Regions from separate parts of the Bradyrhizobium sp. USDA 4354 genome, predicted to be linked through region 4. Evidence: predicted binding sites of a transcription regulator. Region 4 holds the regulator's gene; each other region holds the start of a gene.

Region 1 (5,122 bases), 120 kb from region 4:
TCGCGCAGCCGCTTCAGCGTATCGAGCAGGCGGGCGTTGTCGCGCTGGTGCAGGCCGATCGAGGGCTCGTCCAGCACATAGAGCACGCCCGTCAGGCCCGAGCCGATCTGCGAGGCCAGGCGGATGCGCTGGCTCTCGCCGCCGGACAGCGTGCCGGAGGAGCGGGACAGCGTGAGATAGTTGAGGCCGACGTCGAGCAGGAAGGTGAGGCGCTCCCGGATCTCTTTCAGGATGCGGCCGGCGATCTCGTTCTGCTGCTTGTTCAGCGCCTCGGGCACGGTCTCGAACCACTCGCCGGCCTTCTTGACCGACAGCTCCGAGATCTCGCCGATATGCTTAGCCCCGACCTTGACGCAGAGCGCCTCGGGCTTGAGGCGAAAGCCGCGGCAACCCTCGCAGGGCACGTCGTGGAAATATTTCGCCAGCTCCTCGCGGGCCCACTCGCTCTCCGTCTCGCGGTAGCGGCGGTTGATGTTGGTGATGACGCCCTCGAACGGTTTCTTGGTGTCGTAGGAGCGCACCCCGTCCTCGTAGGAGAACTTGATCTCGTCCTCGCCGGAGCCGTAGAGAAGTGCATTCTGCGTCTTCTTCGGCAGGTCCTTCCACTTGGTGTCGAGCGTGAACTTGTAGTGCTTGCCGAGCGCGGTCAGCGTCTGCACGTAATAGGGCGATGACGATTTGGCCCAGGGCGCGATCGCGCCCTTGCGTAGCGTCAGATCCTTCTCGGGGATGACGAGGTCTTCGTCGACATGCTGCTCGACGCCGAGGCCGCCGCAGGCCGGGCAGGCGCCATAGGGATTGTTGAACGAGAACAGGCGCGGCTCGATCTCGGGGATGGTGAAGCCGGACACGGGGCAGGCGAACTTCTCCGAGAACAGGATGCGCTCGGGCCCGCTCTTGTCGTGGATCTTGGCGGTCTTCTTCTTTTCCTCGACGGGCGCCGCCGGCGCGTCGGCGAACTCGACGACGGCGAGGCCTTCAGCGAGCTTCAGCGCGGTCTCAAAGCTCTCGGCGAGGCGCTGGCCGATGTCGGTGCGGACCACGATGCGGTCGACCACGACGTCGATGTCGTGCGGGAACTTCTTGTCCAGCGTCGGAGCTTCCGCAAGCTCGTAGAACGTGCCGTCGATCTTGACGCGCTGAAAACCCTTCTTGAGCCATTCGGCGAGCTCTTTCCTGTACTCGCCCTTGCGGCCGCGAACGACCGGCGCGAGCAGATAGAGGCGGGTGCCTTCGGGGAGCGCCAGCACACGGTCGACCATCTGCGACACGGTCTGGCTCTCGATCGGCAGGCCCGTGGCCGGCGAATAGGGCACGCCGACGCGAGCCCAGAGCAGGCGCATGTAGTCGTAGATCTCGGTGACGGTGCCGACGGTGGAGCGCGGGTTCTTCGACGTCGTCTTCTGCTCGATCGAGATCGCCGGCGACAAGCCGTCGATCTGGTCGACGTCAGGCTTCTGCATCATCTCGAGGAACTGGCGCGCATAGGCCGACAGCGATTCGACGTAGCGGCGCTGGCCCTCGGCATAGATGGTGTCGAAGGCGAGCGAGGATTTGCCGGAACCGGAGAGGCCGGTGAACACCACCAGCTTGTCGCGGGGGATCTCGACGTCGATGTTCTTGAGGTTGTGCTCGCGCGCGCCACGGATCGTAATTGCGCGCAGGCTGGAGCCCGCGTTCTGTTGTTGGCGCTTCGCCCTGATCACTTCGTCCATCCCGCTGGTCCTCAAGGAATCCAAAGACGCGCGATCGCGCCAATGCAAAAGGCGCGCTTCGCCCGGAACCGGGATCGGCGCCAATGGTATGGCAGCGAACGTAGGAAGAACGGCGAAGGATTTCCAGTGGGAGTTGCGCATCGTCAACGGAATGTTGGCGCGGTGGCGGCATCTGGCAGCAGGGGCGGTGCGGAACCGAGCGCGAAGCGTCCGCCAAGACAAAAAGGCCGGCGCGAAGCCGGCCTTTCGTGACGACGTGACGTCGGCAGCGAAGATCAGTACTTCGCGACGACCGGGCCTCCGAACGTGTAGTTGAGGCGGACGGTGCCCATGTCGACGTCCTGCTTGATACGGTCGATACGGTCGTTGACGCCGAGAATCGTGAACGAGTTGTTGCGCTTGCCCATGAACAGATGGTCGTATTCGATCGCCACGGACCAGTTCGGTGCGAAGCCGAATTCGATGCCGGTGCCGACCGCGCCACCCCAGCGCGTCTCAGTTGCGCTATCGAAGACGACGCCCCCCACCAGACCGTCGTATTTGGCGTGCGTCACGGCCGCGCCACCCTTCACGTACCAGAGCACGTTGTTCCAGGCATAGCCGACCTGGCCGGTGAACAAGCCAAGCGCATCGATCCGGGTCTGGTTGACCAGCGGCGCAAGAAACAAGCTCGTATTCGAGCCCTTCAGGTTAGCCCAGTCGCCTTGGGCTTCGAGACCGAAGACCCAGTTCGCCGACTGCCAACGATAACCGACCTGGCCACCGACGACGCCGCCGGTCGCATTGTGACAGCCTTCAGCCGTGTCCGGACCCGGAATGCCGAGGATATTGTTAACATCCCAGCAGTTGCGGCTCGATGCACCGCCGCCGTTGATGCCGAGGTAGAAACCGCTCCAGTTGTACACTGCGATCGGCGCCACCGGAGCCTTGGTGTAGGGGCGGGCCGCCAAATCGGCCGCCGAGGCCGGTGCCAACGCGCTGAGTGCGAACAAGCTGGCCGAAGCCAGCAAAAGCTTCTTCATATCCATTCCCCACTTCCGTTTCTCATTCTGGTCTTCCGGAGAGCGGAAGAGCAGCGGACCTATGACCCAAGTAATGTCATTGCCTTACACCAATAAAGCCAAAGGTTGTGTCACCCGGCAGCCACATCTCACCGAAAACGTTGGCCGGCGAGCCAAAACAAAAAGGCCGGCGCGAGGCCGGCCTTTCGTGACGGTGTAACGTCGGTAGCGATCAGTACTTCGCGACGACCGGGGCGCCGAAGTGATAGTTCACGCCGACCTGCACGGTGTGGTACTCGAGCGTGCCGGTCGTGAGAGGAGCGCCGATACCCGAGAAGTAGGTTTCGCCGCCGAGGCTGCGATAGAGGTATTCGCCCTTGACCGACCACTGCGGAGCGAAGAACGCCTCGACGCCGGCGCCAACTGTCCAGCCGGAGTGCCACTTGGTATCGGAGATCGAGACGGCGCCCAGGGTGGCGGTGATCTTGTTGTCGACCCAAGCGTAACCGCCGGTGCCGTAGAACAGGACGTTGTTGACGGCGTAGCCGATGCGACCGCGCACGGTACCCATCGCGTCGGTCTTCGACTTCACGGAGACGCCGAGAATGGTGACCGTGTCGCTGGCGTCAGCCCAAGCACCGTCGGCCTCGATACCGAACACGACGTTGCCGGTCTGCCAGTTGTAGCCGGCGGTGCCGCCGACGAAACCACCCTTCATCTTGATGTCGGAGGCGTCCTGCCAAGCACCACCCCCGACGATACCGAGGTAGAAGCCGGTCCAGTTGTAGACCGAGGCAACAGCCACAGGAGCCTTGGTGTAGGGGCGGGCCGCGAGATCAGCAGCCGACGCGGGAGCCGCAAGAGCAAACAAACAGGCCGAAGCCAACAAAACCTTCTTCATTTTCAACTTAATCCCAGTCCCAGTTTCTGTTGTTGCCTTCCGTGACGGAAGGGCAGCGGACTCAACGGCCCAACTGACGCTGCATTTACACCACCAAAGCCGCAAGTTGTGTCACTGAAAAGCCACAACAGCCGCAAAAGGTGATGGTTGCTGACTTATTATTCCCCAGCGAATTTGCGCCCAAACAAAAAGGCCGGCGCTAGGCCGGCCTTTGATTTTCGAAGGATATCAGCGAGATATCAGTACCTCGCGATCATCGGGCCGCCCCAGCGATAGTTCACGCGGATGAGGCCGATATCGACGTCTTGGCTGATGCGCTCGGAACGCGTGACAACACCGAGCGGGGCGATGCCGAAATTGCCCGATCCGGTGAAGTTGATCGTGCGGTCGCCGAGGAAGATATGATCGTACTCGAAGCCGACCGACCAGTTCGGCGCGAACCCGAATTCGATGCCCGCACCGACCGTGGCACCCCAACGGGTCTCGTTGGCCCGATCGAATTCGAGGCCTGTCGCCAGATCGTAGCTCCGATAGCGATCACCGACGACGGCGCCGCCGCCTTTCACGTAGAGCAGCACGTTGTTCCAGGCGTAGCCAACCTGGCCGGTCAACAAGCCGAAAGCGTTGATCTTCGAGCGATCGCGTAGGCCGGTCAGCGGGCTGATGTTGTCGCCGGAAAAGTCCGCCCAGTTGCCCTGGCCTTCGAGGCCGAACACCCAGTTCGCCGACTGCCAGCGATAGCCGACCTGGCCACCGACCGTGCCGCCCGTCGCGTTGTGGCAGCCTTCACCGACCAGGACGCCGCCGCCAGCATCGAAGTCCCAGCACTTGTGGCTCGTGCCGCCGCCGCCGTTGATGCCGATGTAGAAGCCGCTCCAGTCGTAGATGGCGGCGACCATCGGCGCCGGAGCCTTGGTGTAAGGACGCGCAGCGAGATCCGCCGCGCTTGCCGGAGCCGCCAGGCCCAACGCCATTGCACTGATTGCACTAAACAGAATCTTATTCATTGCAGTCTCCCCAGTTTCGCCCGCTTTTCGAAGTGCCCGAAGCGGCTGATCAGGCGCGACGCCCATATGAACTAATTCCGAGGCAATCGTAGCCTAAGGAAAGGGCAGAGTCCGTCTCCGAAATGCCACACTCGGCGACCGACAGAGGTGGCAGCAACTTGATGAATGTTAAGTGTTTTTCGTCGTTCGCGGGAACCCGAAAAGGTTCCATCCGAGGGGCCGTCTTTTCCACCGGCGTGCGGCCGAATGTTTTTGGCGTGTCGCTGCGAAGAACAAATCTGGAACAAAGCCGAGGGTGATGCTATATGTGGGGATAACCTCGGGGGTGGCGGGCTGATCGGTGCCCGCAAGCGTATAGGGTCGCCTCGACAAGGCGCAGAGGAACGCGGGCAGCGGGTTCGCCCTTTTGAAATTCAGTGGCATTCGGAGTGGAGAGCGGCGATGGCGGGAAGCGTCAACAAGGTCATTCTGGTTGGAAATCTCGGCAAGGATCCTGAA
Region 2 (5,122 bases), 4.6 Mb from region 4:
GTGCGAACGTGGTGACGGCCCTGCCGGCACCGGCGACGCTCTCGCCATGGGTCTCGGCCGCCTTGGTCGCGGCATCGATCTCGGCCGCGCTCTCGCCGACCGAGATGATGAACTCCGAGGCGCTGGCGGCGTTGCCGGAGACTTCACTGGTCGTGGCGTTCTGCTCGGCGACCGCGCCGTTGACGGTGTCGAACACCGGGCGGATCGCCTCGATCGCCTGCGAAATACGATGCACCGCTTCCGCAGAGCCGGCGGCGTCGCGCTGGAGCGCATCGATCTTCTTTGTGATCTCTTCCGTTGCGCTCTGCGTCTGCACCGCGAGGGCCTTGACCTCGGTGGCGACGACCGCAAAGCCCTTTCCCGCGGCGCCCGCTCGCGCGGCCTCGATGGTCGAGTTGAGCGCGAGCAGCGTGGTCTGCCGCGCGATCTGCGCGATCAGATTGACGACATTGCCGATGGCGGCGGAGGATTCGCGCAGGCGATCGACATTGGCGCGGGCTTCCTGCGCCGCAGCGCTGGCCTCGTCGGCGAGCTTGCCGGCTTCGCGGACCTGCGCCCCGATGCCCAGGGCGGACTGGGTGAACTTGTCGGCGGCATGGGCAAAGGTGGAGGCGGTCGACTGCGCCGCATTGGTGCGGCCGGTCAGGGCGTCGGTGCGGTCGCGGATGGCGGCAAGCGTCGCCGCGGTCGCCTCGGCGCCGCCGGCCACGGAATGGGCGGCGCGCTCGAGCTGGCGAATCATCGCGCCCAGCTCGAGTTCCAGCAATTCCAGGATTTCCCTGGCGGAATCGCTTTCAGTGGCCGGGGCGGGCTCGGAATTGGCCACCGGCTGCGCGGTCTGCGGAGCTGCCACAGGGCCAGCCATATCAGGCAGGCGCTTCCGAAATAGTCCGAACGCCATCACGTCTCTCTTGTCGGGGAACGGGCGGACGCTATTTTCGCAGGCCGGAATGAAATCAGGGTTAACGACGCCCGACCTCTAGGCACGGACCATTACGGTGGCTAGCTCTACAGTGCTACCGTAAGGCTACCAGAGCCCTTTGATTCCGGTGGGTTGGCGGCCTATAAGGCCGCGCTTCCCACGCTCACCTTTGGCTGACTATTCCACAAGAGACCACGCATGGCCGGACATTCCCAATTCAAGAACATCATGCACCGCAAGGGGCGGCAGGATGCGCAGAAGTCGAAACTGTTCGGCAAGCTGGCGCGGGAAATCACCGTCGCGGCCAAGCTCGGCACCCCTGACCCCGCCATGAACCCGCGCCTGCGCGCCGCCGTGATCGCCGCGCGCCAGGAGAACATGCCGAAGGACAATATCGAGCGCGCCATCAAGAAGGCGCTCGGCAGCGATGGTGAGAACTATGACGAGATCCGCTACGAGGGCTATGGTCCCGGCGGCGTCGCCGTCATCGTCGAGGCACTGACCGACAACCGCAACCGCGCCGCTTCCGACATCCGCTCCTTCTTCACCAAGTCCGGCGGCAATCTCGGCGAAACCGGCTCGGTCTCTTTCATGTTCGACCGCACCGGCATCATCGAATACGACCGCAGCGTCGCCTCCGACGACGCGGTGCTGGACGCCGCGATCGAGGCCGGCGCAGACGACGTCGTTTCCGGCGAGGGCGGCCACGAGATCTACGCCTCGACCGAAAGCTATCGCGACGTCGCCAAGGCGCTGGAAGCCAAGTTCGGCGAGCCGCGCAAGGCCGCGCTGATCTGGAAGCCGCAGAACACGGTTACGGTCGACGACGAGACCGGCGAGAAGCTCTTGAAGCTGATGGACCTGCTCAACGAGCACGACGACGTTCAGAACGTCTACGCCAATTTCGAGGTGTCGGACGCGCTTGTTGCGAAGATGGGCGGGTAGGGCCCGCGTGTCCCGGACGCGGCGCAGCGCGAAGCGGTGCGACGCAGAGCCGGGACCCACGGCGCCGCGTGCGCTGGAGGCAACATGGGCCCCGGTTCAGCAGCGCAGCACTACGTGCCGCGTTGCGCCCGGGGCACGAGACCGTCTTTCCCCTGTTATTTCCGTTCTGTTTCTGTTTCCCTCAGTCCGGCCAGCCGCTATCACTGGCCCATGACCGCGCTCCCGATTCGTGGCCCCGTTCGCATCATCGGCATCGACCCCGGCCTGCGCCGCACCGGCTGGGGCGTGATCGAGGCTGAGGGCAACCGCCTGATCTACGTCGCCTGCGGTTCGGTGGAACCGCCGGACGATCTGCCGCTGGCGAGCCGGCTGCTCGCGATCCACGAGGGGCTCGCGTCCGTCCTGTCCGATCACCAGCCGGTGGAAGCCGCGGTCGAGCAGACCTTTGTGAACAAGGACGGCGTAGCGACGCTGAAGCTCGGCCAGGCCCGCGGCGTCGCCATGCTGGCGCCTGCAATGTTCGGCATCTCTGTCGCCGAATATGCGCCGAACCAGGTCAAGAAAACGGTGGTCGGTGCCGGCCACGCCGACAAGCAACAAATCGCGATGATGCTGAAGATATTGCTGCCGAAAGCCGAGCCGCCGTCCGCCGACGCGGCCGACGCGCTCGCCATCGCCATCACCCACGCCCATCACCGCCAGAGCACCGCGCTCCGACTGAAGGTGGTGGGAATATGATCGGCAAGCTCAAGGGCCTGATCGATTCCTACGGCGAGGATTTCGTCATCCTCGACGTCGGCGGCGTCGGCTATCAGGTGCATTGCTCGTCGCGCACCTTGCAGCATCTGCCGTCGCCGGGCGAAGCCGCCGTGCTGTCGATCGAGACTTACGTCCGCGAGGACCAGATTAAACTGTTCGGCTTCCGCACCGATCAGGAGCGCGAATGGTTTCGCCTGCTCCAGACCGTGCAGGGCGTCGGCGCCAAGGTCGCGCTCGCGGTGCTCGGCACGCTGTCGCCGGCCGACCTCGCCAACGCCATCGCGCTGCGCGACAAGGCCGCGGTGGCGCGCACGCCCGGCGTCGGCCCCAAGGTCGCCGAGCGCATCGTCACCGAGTTGAAGGACAAGGCGCCGGCCTTTGCGAATGTCGATCCCGCCGTCGTGCATCTCGCCGGTGCCGTCGACGACCAGCGCGCGCCGCGCCCCGTGGCAGATGCGATCTCCGCGCTGGTCAATCTCGGCTACGGCCAGCCGCAGGCCGCCGCGGCGATCGCGACAGCGTCACGCAGTGCAGGTGAAGGCGCCGAGACCGCGCAACTCATTCGGTTGGGTCTGAAGGAACTGGCGAAATGAGCGACGGCCAGCGCCTCTCCGCGTGGGGCCAGGGCGCGGCACGCCAACAGTTGTTGCGGCTCGGCGGTATGTTCGTCGCTGTTTTTCTTGGAACGTTTGTTGCCGGATATCTTGCAATGCTGGCAGTGTCGGCATCAGGTTGCTTTCTGAGCCGTGTTATTCGATGCTTCTCGACCTCGCGCGACCTGATCGGGTTCAGCAGTTTTGCTCTGCCGAGACTGTCTTTGCCCGCAGCCATTACAGCGCTGTTGGTTACGACGATCTTTCTATTCCGCGGCATTGTCGTCTGGTGGAACGTTCTTGTCGCAAGCTTGCTTTCGGTTCTGGTGATAGGTCTGATTGATCGCGTGCCGTTTCATTCGGGCGAAGTAGTTCTCATCTTTGTGTCAGGTTTGATCTTCTTCGTGGGAGCTCAAGCTTCCCTTCTCATCCGCAATCGGCTCGTTAGATCCTTGATATGACCACTCCTCCCCGCATGGTCTCGCCCGAGCGCCGCAGCGACGATGTCGGCGACACCGCGCTGCGCCCGCAATCGCTGTCCGACTTCGTCGGCCAGCAGCAGGCGCGCAAGAACCTCTCGATCTTCATCGAGGCGGCGCGCAAGCGCGGCGAGGCGCTGGATCATGTGCTGTTCGTAGGTCCCCCCGGTCTTGGCAAGACCACGCTGGCGCAGATCGTGGCGAAAGAGCTCGGCGTCGGCTTCCGCGCCACGTCGGGTCCTGTGATCGCCAAGGCCGGCGATCTCGCAGCTCTCCTCACCAATCTTGAAGAGCGCGACGTGCTCTTCATCGACGAGATCCATCGCCTCAGCCCCGCGGTGGAAGAGGTGCTCTATCCCGCGATGGAGGATTTCCAGCTCGACCTCATCATCGGAGAGGGCCCGGCGGCGCGCTCGGTGAAGATCGAGCTGTCGAAATTCACCCTGGTCGGCGCCACCACGCGCGCAGGCCTCCTCACCAATCCCTTGCGCGACCGTTTCGGCATTCCGGTCCGGCTCAATTTCTACACGATCGAGGAATTGGAGAGCATCGTCAGCCGCGGCGCGCGCGTGCTCAATGTCGGCATGAGCGCGGACGGCGCCAACGAGATCGCGCGCCGCGCCCGCGGCACGCCGCGCATCGCCGGGCGCTTGCTCAGGCGCGTGCGCGATTTCGCTTCCGCGGCCGATGCCGACAAGATCGACCGCAAGATCGCCGATCACGCGCTGAGCGCGCTCGAGGTCGATGCCGCAGGGCTCGATGCCATGGACCGCCGCTATCTCACGACCATCGCGATGAACTATGGCGGCGGCCCGGTCGGCGTCGAGACCATGGCCGCGGCCCTGTCGGAGCCGCGCGATGCCATCGAGGACATCATCGAGCCTTATCTCATTCAGTGCGGCTATCTGCAGCGCACGCCGCGCGGCCGCCTGCTGACCTCGCACGCCTTCCGCCATCTCGGCATCGCCGAGCCCTCGCGCGATGCGGCGGCGCAGTTCGGCCTGTTCGGCACGGATGACAGCGACGAGTGATTTGCTGAAACGTTCGCCGGTCCGGCTTTGATCAATTTCCGGTAATCTCGTGCAGACGATCTGCACGAACACACCCCAATTCCGCTCCAATCAGATATCATCAAGACGCCGCATCACCATCGGGCTTCCATGATCACGCGCCGTCATCTCATCCGTTCCATCGGCGGCCTGTCCGCCCTCGGCGTCTCGACCGCCGCTTATGGCGTCGGCGTGGAACCGATGCTGCGGCTCCGCGTCACCCGCTATCATCCGACGCCGCGGCAATGGCCGGCGGATCTTCCGCTGAAGATCGCCGTCATTGCCGACATCCATGCCTGCGATCCCTGGATGCCGCTGGACCGGATCGCGGCCATCGTCGACCGCACGAACGCGCTGAACCCCGACCTCATCGTG
Region 3 (5,122 bases), 4.2 Mb from region 4:
CATTCCATTCCGAGGCGGGCATCGCCGGACGGCCGCTGCCGTCGAAGTTCTTGGTGAGATCGCCGATCTGCTTGAGGACGCCATCGGTCTTGGCGCGCGCCTCCTTGGCCGTATTGACGAGATCCGCCGTCACGTCAGGCGCAGCCAGCAGCTCCTCCATGCCGGTCCAGCCGGCGGTGATGATGCCGTTCCAGCCAGCTACGGTCTGCTTCTGGGCCTCGTCGAGCGGCTTGGAGCTGTTGACGTTCGGACGCAAGGTCGAGCACTGGATGCCGTAGCGGTCACGCACCTGCCAGGCGAGGCGGCGGGCCTGGATCATGCGGGCGATGAAGGGATCGTTCATCCAGGCGCGGTTCGACACCGCGGTGGAGGCGAGATTGGCCGTCTCGATCACCTTGGTGACGGCATCGTACCAAGGCGCGGTACGTTCCACCTTGCGCTCGCCACGCGGCAGCTTGGCCTCGTCATAGAACAACTGGAATTTTGGCGCGGCTTCGTTCCAGCGTTGCTTCAGCGTGCCCGCGAGCTCGTCGCGCCGGGCGAATTCGATGGTCGTGAGTGCCGCGATGATGGCGTCAAAACCGGCCTGCTCGGCCTTCTCGGCGGCGCCGAGCTTGGCGCGCGGATCGTCCTCGCCGAGCAGCGCGCTCTGGGCATCGCCGCGATTGTTACGTAACGCGAGCACGCCATGGAAGATCGCCTTATCGGCGTTCGCGAGCCGCTCGGTCTCCAGGCTGTCGCTGTAGCGGCCGAACGCGCCGACCATCTGGATCGCCGTGCTGGTCAGCGCGCCGGCGGCCAGCAGTGTCATCAGAACCAGGAGGAGCGTGCTTACCGATTTCTTAAAAATTGACATGACCAAAAGACCTGCTCGTCACGAGCGGTCATCTTGCACGGTGACATGCCAAGGTTTGGTTAAGACTTTAATCAAATGCCTGCGGCTGTGGCCGCTGCGCCTCCTGACAGGCTGCGCCCTTTTCAGGCCACCTTCGTGAAATCCGGCGGGCGGCGCTCGGCAAACGCCGTAAACGCCTCGCGCGCTTCGGCGGTGCGCAGACGCTGCGCGAACTGCTCGCCTTCGGCCTGCATCTGCGCGACCAGCGCCTCTCCGTTGCGCATCAGCCGCTTGGTCGCGATGAGGGCACCGGCCGGCTGGCGGGCGAGACGCTGCGCCAGCGCAAGCGCCTCGGCTTCGAGCTTGTCGAGCGGCACCACGCGGTTGGCGAGGCCCCATTCCAGCGCCGATTTGGCAGATACGGTCTCGCCGAGCGCGAACATCTCGTAGGCGCGGGCGTGGCCGATGCGCGCCGGCATCAACAGGCTAGAGGCGGCTTCAGGCACCAGCGCGAGGCTGACAAACGGCGTCGACAATTGCGCGTTGTCGGCGAGCACAACCAGATCGCAATGCAGCAGCATCGTGGTGCCGACACCGACGGCGCGGCCCTGCACGGCCGCGACCAGCGGCCGGGTGCAGCGCGCCAGCGACTGGATGAAGCGCACGACGTTGCGGCTGCCTTCGGACTTGCCGGCTGCAACGGCCGCGAACTCGCCGACGTCATTGCCGGCGGTGAACATGTCGCCCTCACCGCGGATCAGGATCACGCGGGCGGACGGATCGAACTCGGCGGATTCGATGGCGTCCGCCAGCTTGCCGTACATCGCATCGGTCAGCGCGTTCTTCTTGTCGGGGCGCGCCAGCGTGAGCGTGAGGATTCCACCGTTGTTCTCGATCCGGACGTGCTCGGTCATTGGTCTGCTCCGTGTTATTCGTCTGAACTTCTTGGAAACTTGTCTTGAATGCTCGTCAGCCAGCGCGCGACGATGTCAATTTCCGCGGCCGTGAATCCTTCCGTCAGCGCCGCGTTGACCTCGGCCGCACTGGCTTTCGCCTGCGCGAGTGCGGTGCGCCCCTTCGGCGTCAGCCAGATGCGCCAGGCGCGGCCATCCTCGCGGTCGGCCTGCCGCTCGATCAGTTTTGCGGCCGCCGTGCGGTCGACCAGCCCGGAAATGCCGGCCGGTCCAAGATCGAGTGCCGCGCCCGCCTCGCCGATCAGAACGCCATCCTGCTTGCCGAGGATGAAGAGCAGCCCCGCCTGCGCCGGCGTCACCTCGCTCTCAGGCCGAGCCGCCATCCAGCGCTGCAACCGGCGGTGCGCGACACTCAGCAGGTAGATCAGCCGATGGTGTCTGGCCCCGGTTCCTTTATTTCGCATGCGAAGTATATAACCAAGGCGACTGGGATTGTCAAAGGCGACGCTATTGCCGACCCGGCGCGGGAAGGTCGCGAGTGGATCAGCGTATCGGGAATCGAGCATCAAATGGAAATAGCGACCATCCCGCTTGACGGCTGCTCTCTTTTATGTTCCTTATTTGTTCCATTCTAGCTCAAGTTGCAGTGGAGTCATTTCATGACGAAAGGTGCGTGCGGGGAGCATGAGCCGGCTCAGTTGGTGATTCACAATGACGACGATACGCCGGACGAATTCGTCATCGGACTGCTCCGCCAGGTTTTCGGTAAGACGGAGCGCGAAGCCGCCGCGCTGATAGGCCGGATCGAGCGCGAGGAGAAAGCCGCCTGCGGTCCCTACCCGCAATCCGTCGCAGAGGCACTCTTCAAGTCAGCCCAGCAATATATCTGGCTCGGCCAGCATCCCCTGAAGATCACGCTTGAAGAGATCAGGACCCCTTGCGAGCTCTGCGGCAAACCTGAAGGACAGACGGAAGTGCGGATCGGGGAACGCACGGTCTGGCTGTGCAGCGACTGTATTCGTGCAGCAGACAGCACGAGCACGCCGGAGCCGGAAAACGAGTTCGAATACGCCTGCGACGTGCTGAACTGGCACTTTGCCGACGTCGCGCGCAGCAAGCTTGTGACCACTATCCGGCAGTTCCCCGGTCATATGCGGGTGGACGTGCAGGCCGCGATCGACCGACTGTTCAGCGAGTCGATCCGGCTATTCGGGCTGAACGAGGAACAGCGCTACGAAACGCTGTCGATCTCACGGCTCCTACGGGAAGGTCGCTATGCGACCGCGATTGCTCCGCTGCAATATTCCGATGTAGATGTCGGCGAGAAGAGCCCGGTCAAATGTCTCGATAACGGCCTGTGGTTGTGCGCGCAGGATAGTCTGCGTTATGCGGTCTTGCTCTGTGCTCACCGCGAATTCAGCCGCGAACCGGGAATTCGGATTGAGATTCTTGTGCCGTCAGGCACTGCAGGCGCGGCCCTCGTCCAGAAGTGTTTTGGTGAGTTCGAGCAGGCCGTGCAAGCTGCGCGCAGCTATCGCGGCAAGATCCTGTCGCTCGACGCCGATTCCGAGTATCGCGGCCGTTCGCGCGGCATCACCGTGCATCGGTTGCCGCCGGTGTCGCGGAGCGAGGTGATCCTCCCGGAACAGACCCTGCGGCTGCTCGATCGCAACGTTCTGACTTTCGTCAACACCCGCGACCAGTTGCGCCGGCTCGGCCAGTCGACACGCAAAGGCATCTTGCTTTACGGACCGCCAGGCACTGGCAAGACCCACACGATCCGCTATCTCGCAACACATTTGCCCGGGCATACGACGCTGATCATCACGGCCGAGCAAATCGGCCTGCTCGGCGCCTATATGAGCCTGGCACGGCTACTGCAACCCTCGATGGTCGTGATCGAGGACGTCGATCTCATAGCCCGCGACCGCGACGACATGGGACCCTGCGAGGAGTCCATGTTGAATAGGCTGCTCAACGAGATGGATGGTTTGAAGGAGGACGCAGATATCCTGTTCGTCCTGACCACCAACCGGCCTGAGGATCTCGAAGGAGCCCTTGCTGGTCGCCCCGGCCGCATCGATCAAGCCATTGAAGTGCCGCTCCCCGATGAGACCGGCCGCGGCAAGCTGGTCCGGCTTTATGGCAAGGGACTGCCGCTCGATGACACGATCGTCGCGGAGGCAGCCCGACGCAGCGAAGGCACGAGTTGCGCATTCATCAAAGAATTGACGCGGCGACTGGCGCAGGCCAGCCTCGCGCGCGATGGCGGCAGCTCCGTGATCTCCGCCGATATCGACGAGGCGCTCGACGACATGCTGTTCGCCGGCGGCCGGCTCAATGCACAATTGCTGGGTGCCGCGCAGGCCATGGCGGCGGGGTGATACGTGGTCTGAGCGGCGCAGCTGTTACGGCGCGCAGGTGAAGCTCGACGCCTTCGTGACCGGCGACGGCTCGTCGAAGGGATAGGCTGGCGGCAGCGCAAGCCCCGTGATCAGCACACCATTGAAACCGCCGCCGCCATATTGCAGCGAGCGGCCGTTCCAATCGACGGGAAGGTTGACCTGGAATTTGATCGGCGGCGCCTTGGGATCGGTGGGGTCGATATGGCCGAGCACCTTGCAGAAGCGCGGATGGGCCGGCGTGATGCGCCCGGACGGCGTCGGCCCGCGTTCGGCAACCGCGAGCTGCGACGGCGCCCGCAACGTTGCGGAATCAATCTTGCGGCGTCAGTACCGCTGACGAGCCCCTTGCAGACCGCATCGGCATCCTCTGCCAGCGTTGCCGTCGGCGCCGTGCCCGCACCCAGCGTCGCCATCGAGCTTACAAGCAACGCACACAGCTTCGCTTTCTTTCGCGTCATCGTTTCCACCCGGCTTTCTCGATTTGTTGCGTCGACGGCTGGCCGCAGCCAATGCAACCTTCGTCCTACCGTCAATCGCTCACGCCGAGCCGTCCATCAGAATGATCCGAGCGCGCTCCCCAACGCGATCACGGCCACCAGCGCCAATAGCGACGTCACAATGCCCACCATCACAATGTCGAGATAGCTGTCGCGATGGGTCAGGCCGCAGATCGCGAGCAGGCTAACCACCGCACCGTTGTGCGGCAGAATGTCCAGTGTCCCCGAACCGATCACCGCGACGCGATGCATCAGCGCAAGGTCGATGCCGTGGCGCGCGGCAATCTCGACATAGGTCTGGCCGAGCGTGTCAAGCGCGATAGTCAAGCCGCCGGATGCCGAGCCGGTCAGCGCGGCCAGAATATTGGTCGCAACCGCGAGCGAGACCAACGGGCCACCTTCGATCGCAAGCACCCAGTCCCGCACCGTTCCAAAAGCCGGCAGCGCCGCGATGACCGCACCGAATCCGAC
Region 4 (5,122 bases):
TCTACGTCTCCAACCATGGCGGCCGCCAGCTCGACCACGGCCGCGGCGCCATGCATGTGCTGCCCGAGATTGTCGATGCCGTGAAGGGCCGCGCCAAGATCATGGTCGACGGCGGCTTCTGCCGCGGCACCGACATCGTCAAGGCGATCGCGGCGGGCGCGGACCTCGTCGGCATCGGCCGGCTGCAATGCTGGGCCTTGGCGGCGGCCGGCGAAGCCGGCGTCGCCCGGATGCTGGAGCTGCTGGAGGACGAGGTGCTGCGCTGCCTTGGCCTGTTGGGCGCCACCTCATTCGCCGAGATCGATAGATCCTGCCTGCATCCGGCGACCGCCACCAACGCGCCCAGCGTGTTCAGCGCGTTCCCGCTGTTCGACCATGAGCCCTATCGCTACTGACTTTGCCGACACTGAAGTGAAAAAGGACACGATGACATCGCTCTCTCCCGGCAGCGCGGATGCGCTCCTGTTCGACCTCGGGCGCGTGGTGCTCGACATCGACTTTTCCAAGGCGATCGCCTGCTGGGCGGGGCATGCCGGCTGCCAGCCCGAGGCCATCGTCGCGCGCTATGTGCGCGACGAGGCCTACCGGCTGCACGAGATGGGCAAGATCAGCGACGAGGACTATTTCGCCTCGCTGCGTGCTTCACTCGGCATCGGCATTTCGGACGCGCAGTTCCTGGAGGGCTGGAATGCGATCTTCGCCGGTGAGATGCCTGAAATCGCCGAGCTGTTGCCGCGCGCGGCAAAGCAGATGCCGCTCTACGCCTTCTCCAACACCAATCGGCCGCACGTCGACTATTTCTCGAAGGAATATGCCGACCTGCTCGGCCATTTCCGCGAGCTGTATTTGTCGTCCAGCATCGGCCTGCGCAAACCGGATGCGGAGGCTTTCGACCATGTCGTCGCGGCGATCGGCGTGCCAGCGGAGCGCATTGTATTCTTCGACGACCTCGCCGAGAACATCGAGGGAGCGCGGGCGCGCGGTTTGAATACCGTGCATGTCACGTCACCGCGCGATGTCGGGAACGCACTGAAGGCACTGGGCATCTGAGGCCGATCGGCCGCGAGAACCCGCGCCGCGGTTCCCGGGAACTAAATTCTCAAATATGGGGAACCCAATCACTTCGTGCATTTTTGTACCGAGTTCCGGGAACGGAATACCACGCTCCGGACTCATCAGTCCGTTGGGACCTCTACATCGGACTGATCGACGTGCTGGGCAAAACCTATCTCACCAAGCAAGCCTCTCTCCTGCTTGAATTCGCCAAAACCACCTCGGATTCTGACCTTTCCGCCAAGCTGATCAGCAAGGCCGCCGACCTGAAATCCCAGGCCGATCCGCTGCCCGACAAGGATCAAGGTCCCAAAGCTCCCGACGTCACACTGGACGACGGCCTGGACCGACCGAGCGGGAGTTGACCGATGCTGGCCGTGGCGCTCGTCCTCCTCGTGCTCGCCATGGCCATCCTCTTGCCGGTCTGTCTCGCCTTCCGGATCATGCCGCGGCGGACTTGAGCTCCAACCTCGACCACGGAGATCACGCAGGATAAATCATCCTGTGGGCTGCTTTGCCTCGCGCCTGCACTCAGCTAGAACTCTCGCCGCCCATTTACCGATGTGCCCCCAGCAGGAGTTCACCCGTGGCCCTCATGCCAGTTTCTGACGCGCTTGCCGCGGTGCTGGCGGGTGCAGAGCCGCTGCCTGAAGAGATGGTTTCGCTCGAGGAGGCCCATCATCGCGTGCTCGCGCGCGACGTCGCGGCGCGGCGCACTCAGCCGCCGGAAGCCATGTCGGCGATGGACGGCTATGCCGTGCGCGCGACCGATGCGGCCACGATCGATTCCAGGCTGACGGTCACAGGAGAGGTCGCGGCGGGCCGTCCGTTCGCGGGAACGGTCGGCGCCGGCGAGGCCGTTCGGATCTTCACCGGAGGCCTCATTCCCGATGGCGCCGACGCGGTCGTGATCCAGGAGGACACGGTTGCCGACGGCAAGCACATCACGATCAAGGAAGCCGCGATTCCCGGTCGGCACATCCGCCCCGCCGGCGTCGATTTCTCTAAGGGCGACGTGCTGCTGCGCAAAGGAACCCGTCTCACCGAGCGCGATCTCGCGCTGGCCGCCGCAATGAATCACCCGCATCTCGCCGTCTGCCGCCGTCCGAAGGTCGCGATCCTCGCCACCGGCGACGAACTGGTGATGCCGGGCGCCACGCCCGGTCGCGGCCAGATCGTCTATTCCGATGGCTATGCCCTGCACGCGCTCGCCCGCAGCGAGGGCGCCGACACCATCGATCTCGGCGTTGCCGCCGATACGCTGGAGGCCACTTCCGCCGGCATTCGCCGTGCCCGCGAGAGTGGCGCCGACATCCTGGTCACGACCGGCGGTGCGTCGGTCGGCGACCACGATCTGGTCCAGCAGGCGCTCAAGGGCGAAGGCATCTCGATGGCGTTCTGGAAGATCGCGATTCGGCCCGGCAAGCCGATGATGCACGGGCGGCTCGGCGCAATGCGCGTGATCGGCCTGCCCGGCAACCCCGTGTCATCATACGTATGCGCCTTCCTGTTCATGGTGCCGCTGATTCGCGCCCTGTCGGGCCGTTCAGCGATTCATCATCACCGCGAGCGCGCCGTGCTGGGCCGCGATCTCGGTGCCAACGACCAGCGCGAGGATTATCTGCGCGCGCGCCTGGAGCTGCGCGGCGACGGCACGCTCGTCGCCGTTCCCGTCAACCATCAGGACTCCTCTCTGCTTGCGAATCTCGCTGCGGCACAGGTACTTCTCGTGCGCGCACCGTTCGCGCCGAAGGCCGAGGCCGGCACGCCTTGCGAGGTGCTGCGGCTCCCCGTCTGAGCAGCGCGGCCACACGCATTCCGAGAGTTTTGCGCTGTTCACCATAAATTAAGCAGTTGCGGAACACATATCGAACATATAGTGTCCGTTCATGATTTGTTTCGAGGATGTAGCGGCTTATCGCTGAATTCATCGTCTCGGAATCGAACGACATCAACCGGGGGACTTTGGTCGAGATGTTGACGCGCAAACAATACGAGCTTCTGCGGTTCATCAGCGAACGTCTGAAGGAAAGCGGCGTGCCGCCGTCCTTCGACGAGATGAAGGATGCGCTCGACCTGCGCTCGAAGTCAGGCATTCACCGCCTGATCACTGCGCTCGAGGAGCGCGGCTTCATCCGCCGCCTGCCCAACCGCGCCCGTGCCATCGAGGTGATCAAGCTGCCCGAGCTCCAGGCCGCCGCCGGCAATCGCCGCGGCTTCACGCCGAGCGTTATCGAGGGCAATCTCGGCAAGGTGCGCGCGAGCTCCAGCCCGCCTGTGGACGAGGGTGAGCGTCCCGTCGCGGTGCCCGTGATGGGCCGCATCGCGGCCGGCACGCCGATCGAGGCGTTGCAGACCCGCAGCCACACCATCAGCGTGCCGCCCGACATGCTCGGCTCGGGCGAGCACTACGCACTCGAAGTGCGCGGTGATTCGATGGTCGAGGCCGGCATCCTCGACGGCGACATGGCGCTGATCCAGCGCAACGAGAGCGCCGACACCGGCGACATCGTGGTGGCGCTGATCGACGACGAGGAGGCCACGCTCAAGCGCTTCCGCCGCCGCGGCGCCTCTATCGCGCTCGAGCCCGCCAATGCCGCCTATGAGGTCCGCATTCTTCCGCCGAACCGCGTGAAGATTCAGGGCAAGCTGATCGGGCTTTACCGGAAGTACTGAGCGGTCCTGCGGTCGTTCGACACCTATTGGAGCGGATCAGTATCCGCTCCGGCTGGATGGTCTTTCCGGTTCTGCTCAGATTATCCGGCCCCTCCTCCGGCGCTACATCCTCGGTATGCCGCGCGAAGCGACATTGCTTCGCAGCATGAGAGTTCGAGGAGAGGCCATGCGCCAGATCGTTTCATGGACAATCATTGCGGCGCTGATCGCAGCATCAGCGTCGCAAGTCGGCGCCACACAATCGCACCGCCATGTGCGCGAGCAATCGGCGACCAACGAGCATATCCGCAACGCGCGGAATGCAATCGCGCAGCCTCCGCAATCGAGCTGGCAATATTCGAGCTGATCGGCGCCCGCGGGGCGCTGACTTGCGCCTTCGGAATGCACAGATGTCGGCTTTGTTCCTATTGAATCCGGGAAAGATAATGTGATCGTGGCTTGCGGAGCCCAGCCGCAGATTTGCCTACAACAAAGCAGAGCGTTGCATACTTCCATCCTGATAGAGGCCTGCGCCTCCAAAGGAGTGCGGGTCGCTATCTTCGCATGAGGAGCATCCGATGTGTGACTATAGCCTGCATGCCGTCGCGACACGCCCCGCCGAAGTCGGCGAGACGATTGTCACGACAACCTTCCGTGGCACCTCGACACGCGGCTTCGCCTCCGAAGCCGACCTCTCCGTCGCGGTCTGCCTGCTGCCGGGAACGGAGCTCGCTTTCGCCGACAACGTTCGTTACGACAACCGCTGGATCTGGACGCGCACCGTCAACTCCCGCGTCGGCAAGTTCGGCAAGATCGACCCGCACATTCCCGATCGCCATCATGATGCGATCGAATTTCCCGACGGCAAATACGTGCTGGTGACACAGCTCGTCGAAGGCCAGCGCGCGACCGTGTTGCAGTTGCCGGTGACCCAGCCCCTTGGCGAGCGCGAGCACAAGCCGCAGATCGTCGCCGACACGCGGTCCACAATCACGCGCCTGCCGATCGGCTGACGTCGTCGCCCCGGCCGATGGGTCGAGCGCCAGGATTGAAATGCCATCGCCGGCCGCGGCCGGCGAGATGGTTTGGGTTGTGTCCTACGGAATCCCGTCGGACCGGCCTCCCTCCGCATCTATCCTCAATCGTCAGCCTGCAAGTCGGCCTCCGATGGCGTTGCGTCCCGATTGCGGGGCACGGCCGTCTTCGGCGCAAGGCTGCCGTCGAAATTCCCCTCGCCGGCGCCGGCCGGCAGCCAGGGGCGGCTTGCGCCCCTCGCCCTCACCGCCTGCACCGAGAAACCCTCTCCGCTCCGCGTCAGAGCCAGCGCGCCCTGACTGGCGAGACGCGGCCGATCGACCACCATCGCCGCGCAATCGGGCGGCGCGGGCCGCGCCGTCACCACCAACGCTGCGCG

Evidence for each region. The regulator LexA, encoded in region 4, represses DNA repair genes until DNA is damaged. The targets are predictions, from matches to a motif close to TGTTCNNNNTGTGTTCNG.
Region 1: the regulator LexA is predicted to act here: its motif matches at 1,810-1,827, upstream of uvrA (excinuclease ABC subunit UvrA).
Region 2: the regulator LexA is predicted to act here: its motif matches at 2,030-2,047, upstream of ruvC (crossover junction endodeoxyribonuclease RuvC).
Region 3: the regulator LexA is predicted to act here: its motif matches at 2,361-2,378, upstream of ACVIIV_RS04655 (ATP-dependent Clp protease adaptor ClpS).

Annotation. Positions count from the first base shown of each region.
Region 1 covers NZ_JBSSDC010000001.1:5,316,475-5,321,596, forward strand. Annotated here, with positions in the region: gene uvrA (excinuclease ABC subunit UvrA) at 1-1,715, opposite strand, end outside; gene ACVIIV_RS24615 (outer membrane protein) at 1,991-2,737, opposite strand; gene ACVIIV_RS24620 (outer membrane protein) at 2,949-3,617, opposite strand; gene ACVIIV_RS24625 (outer membrane protein) at 3,857-4,624, opposite strand; gene ACVIIV_RS24630 (single-stranded DNA-binding protein) at 5,066-5,122, shown strand, end outside.
Region 2 covers NZ_JBSSDC010000001.1:560,430-565,551, reverse strand. Annotated here, with positions in the region: gene ACVIIV_RS02725 (methyl-accepting chemotaxis protein) at 1-901, opposite strand, end outside; gene ACVIIV_RS02720 (YebC/PmpR family DNA-binding transcriptional regulator) at 1,121-1,867, shown strand; gene ruvC (crossover junction endodeoxyribonuclease RuvC) at 2,078-2,605, shown strand; gene ruvA (Holliday junction branch migration protein RuvA) at 2,602-3,219, shown strand; gene ACVIIV_RS02705 (hypothetical protein) at 3,216-3,680, shown strand; gene ruvB (Holliday junction branch migration DNA helicase RuvB) at 3,677-4,729, shown strand; gene ACVIIV_RS02695 (metallophosphoesterase) at 4,859-5,122, shown strand, end outside.
Region 3 covers NZ_JBSSDC010000001.1:969,038-974,159, forward strand. Annotated here, with positions in the region: gene ACVIIV_RS04640 (methyl-accepting chemotaxis protein) at 1-856, opposite strand, end outside; gene ACVIIV_RS04645 (enoyl-CoA hydratase) at 979-1,749, opposite strand; gene ACVIIV_RS04650 (MarR family winged helix-turn-helix transcriptional regulator) at 1,764-2,213, opposite strand; gene ACVIIV_RS04655 (ATP-dependent Clp protease adaptor ClpS) at 2,409-4,133, shown strand; partial or broken gene ACVIIV_RS04660 (tannase/feruloyl esterase family alpha/beta hydrolase) at 4,185-4,612, opposite strand; gene ACVIIV_RS04665 (GntP family permease) at 4,709-5,122, opposite strand, start outside.
Region 4 covers NZ_JBSSDC010000001.1:5,191,729-5,196,850, reverse strand. Annotated here, with positions in the region: gene ACVIIV_RS24070 (alpha-hydroxy acid oxidase) at 1-395, shown strand, start outside; gene ACVIIV_RS24065 (HAD family hydrolase) at 427-1,050, shown strand; gene ACVIIV_RS24060 (hypothetical protein) at 1,212-1,418, shown strand; gene ACVIIV_RS24055 (molybdopterin molybdotransferase MoeA) at 1,640-2,851, shown strand; gene lexA (transcriptional repressor LexA) at 3,028-3,729, shown strand; gene ACVIIV_RS24045 (hypothetical protein) at 3,896-4,075, shown strand; gene ACVIIV_RS24040 (hypothetical protein) at 4,287-4,721, shown strand; gene ACVIIV_RS24035 (ComEC/Rec2 family competence protein) at 4,847-5,122, opposite strand, start outside.